2 linked regions of the Fulvivirga ulvae genome follow. The protein of the gene in region 1 interacts with the protein of each later gene in a pairwise test. Links are inferred from orthologs where the notes say so. Each region holds a gene or a part of one and is shown in the gene's direction. Other genes may lie near its edges.

Region 1 (3,045 bases):
TATTTTGGCTTTCACTCCTTACGGGACCTTTATAAACGCACAAACTACCTTAAACAGCAGCAACCTCGCCCACCAATATAATCCTGATTCTGAAATAGATTTAAAGCACGAAGTTATAACCGACAGTGACTCTACTTTCATCTTCATAGGACTTATAATTAATCAGAGTAAGCCCTTGTTAAAAGATTATACCTTTGATTTCTTCACCACCACTGCCTATACCGCAGATTTACAGCAAATAGCCACAGACAAAATAGACAGCACTTATATAGGTCAGATAAAAAATCAACATACTATCAGGTTTTCCATATCTAATTCAGCACTGCTTAATTTGGGTGCTATCAGGGTACAAAGTAAATTCAGTGGCTTTACTTATTTCTATGATTTTACTGTCACTGACCACACACTAGCTATATGGAACAGTAATGACAGAATCCAGTTTACTTCATGGGTTGCACCCGGTACTTATCATTTCAACAACAGTACCCAGGTATATGGTTACTACTATAACCATATCTTCCCTCCCGCACTCCCTCCTATGCCGATCAGAGAAGAAACTCCTGCCAAAGCCATGCCTATTGATTCCTCCTTTGTGGTAGCCAGTGGTCAAAAGTTAACGTTTATTAAACATGGGCTTTTCCTGTTTCAAAAAGACTCGTCTAGTCAGCAGGGTAAAGGTATAAGGGTCGAAAACAAGTATTACCCCAAGCTGGCGAAGCTTGAGGATCTGGTCGAACCATTAATCTACATTACTACCAAAGAGGAAAATATGCAACTGCAAAATATCAATGGTGACAAAAAAGCCTTTGATAAGTTTTGGCTGGACCTAACCAAATCACCAGACAGAGCAAAGTCAATAATAAAGAACTATTTTGACAGGGTTGAAAGCGCAAATCGCCTGTTCACCTCATATAAAGAAGGTTGGAAAACAGATATGGGCTTGATTTATATTATCTTTGGGCCGCCTGACGAAGTTACAAAAAGTAATGGCGAGGAAACCTGGCTCTATCTGGCTTCTCCGGATTTACCCAAATTAAAATTCAACTTCATCAGGACAGCAAGTGTTTTTTCTTCATCGCACTTTGTATTGGTAAGAGATAAGAGCTATACGAGTTCATGGTACAGGGCGATAGACTTGTGGAGAAAAGGGAGGTTTTAAGTCTAAAAAAATTACATTGAAAGAGAATCAGAAGGATTTAATATTTGGAATAAGGGCCATCATTGAAAGCATCAATTCAGGCAAAGAAATCGATAAGCTACTCATTCAAAAAGAGTTAAACAATGACCTCATAAAGGAGTTGCTTAAAGTAGCCAGGGATCATAATGTACCCATTTCGCAGGTGCCTATTGAAAAGCTCAATCGCCTGACCAGAAAAAACCACCAGGGTGCAATCGCATTCATTTCTGCTGTTAGGTATGCATCCCTGGACAATATCATTGATCAGGCTTATCAGGAGGGCCGTGAGCCTTTCTTTATCATATTGGACAGGGTAACCGATGTCCGGAACTTTGGAGCCATAGCCCGTACGGCAGAGTGTGCAGGACTGGACGGCATTATTATTCCCAGCAGGGGCAGTGCGGCCATTAACAGTGATGCGATGAAAACTTCTGCAGGAGCTCTAAATTATATTCCGGTATGCCGGGTAGACAACCTCAAAAACACCATAACCTTTCTCAAAGAAAGTGGAATTCAGATCATAGCCTGTACTGAGAAAACAGATACATCAGTCTATGACATCAACTTTAAACAGCCGGTGGCCATACTACTTGGCTCCGAAGAAGATGGTATCTCTCCGGAGTATCTCAAACTGACCGACTTGCGCGGACGTATCCCTATGAAAGGTAAAATTGACAGCCTTAATGTTTCGGTATCTGCTGCCATAACCATTTATGAAGCCATAAGGCAGAGGTTTTAAAGCCCTCTGCTACTTCTCCGCTTACAAAAATTCTTTGCCCTTTTTATCTCTCACATCAGCTACAAAGTCTCTGAACTTTGCTTCTTCATCTTTTTTGCAGATCAGGGTAACATTTCCGCACTCAGCAACCAGGTAACCCTCCAGTCCCTGAACAATGATGAGTTTATCTTTTGGCCCATGGATCATACTGTTTTTGGTATCGTAAGTTATGGCATTCCCCTGGATCACATTACAATCTCCATTTTTCTCCGAGAGTTCATGAAGTGAGTTCCATGAGCCAAGGTCTGACCAGCCAAAATCGCCAAGCACGACATATACATTATCTGCCTTCTCCATTACTCCATAGTCAATTGAGATATTCCCACACTGAGAGTACGCATCATCCACGGCACGCGGCTCCCTCTCACTATACAGCGCTTTCTGAATATCAGCAAAGGTCTCAGCTATCTCAGGCAGGCACTCTTCAAAAGCACGGATGATTGCCTGGACTCCCCACACAAAAATGCCGGAATTCCATACAAAATCACCACTCTCCAAGAATTTCTGAGCAAGATCTCTCTCCGGTTTCTCTGTGAAAGTCTTGACCCGGTTAACTTTTTCTTTAGACTCCAAAAACTGAATGTAGCCATAGCCAGTCTCAGGTCTGTTGGGCTTTAATCCTATAGTCAGCAACTTATTTTGTCCGCTGGCAGCCGCTATGGCTGTCTTTAAGACGTTATAAAATTTATCCTCATGAAAAATAATATGGTCAGATGGCGCTACAGTTATAATTGCCTCAGGGTTCTTTTTCGCTATTTTATATGAGGCATAAGCAATACAAGGCGCTGTATTTCTCCTCAGAGGCTCTTTAAGTATCTGATGCTCTGTCAACTCCGGCAGCTGCTCTTTAACCAGAGCAGCGTAATCATTATTGGTTACTACATAAATATTTTCTTTATCAACAATAGGTAAAAACCTGTCGTAAGTCATCTGTAATAGTGAGCGTCCTGTTCCAAGTATATCCAGAAACTGCTTTGGCTGGTTGTTTCTGCTATAGGGCCAGAATCTACTCCCTATGCCTCCAGCCATGATCACTACATAGTTGTTTTTCATTATTAAAGCTTAAGTGACAATTTATATTATACCTTCC
Region 2 (3,074 bases), 980 kb from region 1 along the record:
CAACTTACCCGTGGTGATGATCACTAAAAGTGAAGAGGAACTGATCATGGAGGAAGCCATCGGAGCCAAAATAGCCGATTACCTGATCAAGCCGCTTAACCCGAGCCAGATATTGCTGTCGGTGAAAAAGATCCTTGAAAATAAGAGGCTGATTACCGAAAAAACAAACCTGTCCTACCAGCAGGAATTCCGCAACATCAGCATGGCTTTTAACGAAGACCTCAGCCACAGAGAGTGGGCAGAGATATACAAGAAGCTAACATATTGGGAACTAGAGATTGATGATACGGAGAATAAAAGTATGGCCGAGGTGCTTAATATGCAAAAGGATGAGGCCAATAATCAATTTGCAAGATTTGTGAATGAAAACTATGAAGATTGGCTGAACGATGCCAACGCTGAAAAACCTTTGCTTTCCCATCAGTTGATGAAAAAGAAAGTTTTTCCGCATTTAGGGCAGGGTAAGCCGGTTTTCTTTTTGGTGGTTGACAATCTCAGGTATGATCAGTGGAAAGTTATTGAACCCGCTGTACAGGAGCTCTTTACTATAGAGGAAGAAGATACTTATTATTCGATACTTCCAACTACTACAGCATACTCCCGCAATGCTATCTTTTCGGGTATGTTACCCCTGGAAATGTCACAAAAGCATAAGGACCTATGGGTTGGTGAAGATGAGGAAGAAGGGAAAAACAATCATGAGGACCAATTCCTTGAAAAGCAGATCAGAAGAAATAACCTCAATATTAAATTCAGTTACACCAAAATCAAACAGATCACTGAAGGCAAACAGCTTGTAGACAATGTACGCAATCTGATGAATAATGATCTGAACGTGATCGTTTACAATTTTGTAGACATGCTGTCGCATGCACGCACTGATATGGTAATGATCCGCGAGCTGGCCCCTGATGAGTCTGCCTACAGATCCATTACCAGGTCATGGATAGAACATTCACCTCTAATAGAAGCGCTGAGGTTAATAGCCGAAGCCGGAGGTAAGCTCATCATTACCACTGACCATGGTACAATTCGCGTAAAGCGTCCTTTTAAAATAGTAGGTGACAGAAATACTAACACTAATCTCAGGTATAAACAGGGTAAAAACCTGGGGTATGACAATGCCGATAAAATAATGGAAGCCTTTAAGCCCGAGCGTCTTCATTTGCCAAAGATTAATGTTTCTTCAACCTATGTATTTGCTACAGAGGATCAATTTTTTGCCTATCCCAATAACTATAACTATTATGTAAATTATTACAAGGATACTTTTCAGCATGGTGGAGTGTCAATGGAGGAAATGATTATTCCAATAATTTCATTAAATTCGAAATATGGTAGATAGTACTTTGCCACGACTTCAGTTGAAATGTGATGGTTTGGAACAGTTGAGCGAAGTGGCCAGGCGCATTATTTCTTTTGGAGAAGGCTATAGTGTATGGCTCTTTGAAGGACAGATGGGAGCGGGGAAAACCACCCTGATAAAAGCAATTTGTGAAGCTTTTAAAGTTGAAGATAATGTTAATAGTCCTACGTTCTCCATTGTAAACGAATATCAGAATGAAAAAGGAGAAGTGTTTTATCATTTTGATTTCTATAGAATAAAGGATGAAGAAGAAGCAATGGACATTGGTGCCGAAGAGTATTTCTACTCAGGCGATCAGTGTTTTGTGGAGTGGCCTTCCAAGGTTGAAGGTTTACTTCCTGATAGAATATTGAAAATTGAAATTACTATTATAGATCCCGTAAAGCGATTAATAGATTTGGCCAGGTATGACTAAGAAAGAAAAATCAGGCTTCGCGCAGTTAGCACAAGAGTCCAGCCTATACCCACAGGAAAAATTAATGCCGGTAAAAAGAAGTAAATATTCTTTTTTTATTGGTCTTCCCAATGAAATATCACTCCAGGAAAAGCGAATTACCCTTACGCCTGATTCAGTAGCGTTATTGGTAAATAACGGACATGAGGTTTGGGTGGAGACCAAGGCTGGAGAAGGTTCGAAATTTTCTGATAAAGAATATAGCGAGGCGGGTGCAAAGATTGTTTACTCGGCAGAAGAGGTATACAAAGCCAATATTATTTTAAAGATAGAACCCCCTACGCTGGAGGAAATAGATATGATGAAGCCCAGGCAGGGTTTGATCTCGGCCGTTCAAATGGGGAGCCAGACGCCTGATTATTTCAAAGCATTGAATAAAAAGAATATCACGGCCCTTGCCTTTGAATTTATAGAGGATAAGGTCGGAGGCTTTCCTATTATAAGGGCAATGAGTGAAATAGCAGGGAATACCGTGATGTCTATTGCCGCAGAGTATTTAAGCAGCTCAAATGGCGGAAAAGGTGTAATCGTAGGAGGGATTACCGGTGTGCCGCCTACAAAGGTGGTGATCATAGGGGCAGGTACCGTGGCGGAGTATGCGGCACGCGCAGCAATAGGTCTGGGAGCCGAAGTACAGGTTTTTGATAACCATATTTATAAGCTCAGAAGAATAAAACATACCCTGGGCCAACAGATATACACTTCCACGATTGATACAGTTACACTTGCGGAATGCTTGAAAAATGCTGATATAGTAATTGGTGCACTGAGGGTGGAAAAAGGTCGTGCGCGTTATGTGGTAACCGAAGAAATGGTCGCAGATATGAAAGCAGACTCAGTTATTATCGACCTTTCCATAGATCAGGGAGGGTGTGTAGAAACTTCAGAACTAACCAATCTTAAGCAACCAATTTTCAGAAAGTATGACGTTATCCATTATTGCGTGGCCAATATTGCCTCGAGGGTTGCATATACTGCTACCACGGCACTGAGCAATATATTTACACCTACAATTTTAAGGGCAGCAGAAGAGGGTGGTATCGAGGAGATGATCTTTGCTCATAAGTGGTTTATGAATGGCGTTTATACCTATAAAGGAAGCCTTACCAACGAGCCTATTGCCAGAAAGTTCGGCTTGAAACACAAGGATTTGAGTTTGTTGATGGCGGCCAGGTTTTAAGAAGAATAAAAATTAATTCATCTATAATGGGAAGTATTTTGAAAATAATTTGCTTCGATAGTGTGATTAAAACT

The links.
Region 2: the proteins of rlmB (region 1) and tsaE interact in binary tests that used the Escherichia coli proteins (3 or more experiments, as listed by UniProt). The link is inferred for Fulvivirga ulvae from one-to-one orthologs.

What each region holds. Positions count from the first base shown.
Region 1 is NZ_CP089981.1:1,443,724-1,446,768, forward strand. What follows is about bases 76-3,045. They hold rlmB (23S rRNA (guanosine(2251)-2'-O)-methyltransferase RlmB), read left to right. Parts: upstream 76-1,175; coding sequence 1,176-1,916; downstream 1,917-3,045. Other genes in these bases: LVD17_RS06070 (GWxTD domain-containing protein), read left to right, coding at 76-1,159; LVD17_RS06080 (mannose-1-phosphate guanylyltransferase), read right to left, coding at 1,938-3,008; LVD17_RS06085 (KpsF/GutQ family sugar-phosphate isomerase), read right to left, coding at 3,030-3,045. Outside these bases: more of LVD17_RS06070, read left to right, coding at 1-75. UniProt on the Escherichia coli protein: Specifically methylates the ribose of guanosine 2251 in 23S rRNA.
Region 2 is NZ_CP089981.1:463,934-467,007, reverse strand. What follows is about bases 59-3,057. They hold tsaE (tRNA (adenosine(37)-N6)-threonylcarbamoyltransferase complex ATPase subunit type 1 TsaE), read left to right. Parts: upstream 59-1,334; coding sequence 1,335-1,781; downstream 1,782-3,057. Other genes in these bases: LVD17_RS02005 (alanine dehydrogenase), read left to right, coding at 1,774-3,000; porX (T9SS response regulator signal transducer PorX), read left to right, coding at 59-1,345. In the rest of the region: more of porX, read left to right, coding at 1-58. UniProt on the Escherichia coli protein: Required for the formation of a threonylcarbamoyl group on adenosine at position 37 (t(6)A37) in tRNAs that read codons beginning with adenine.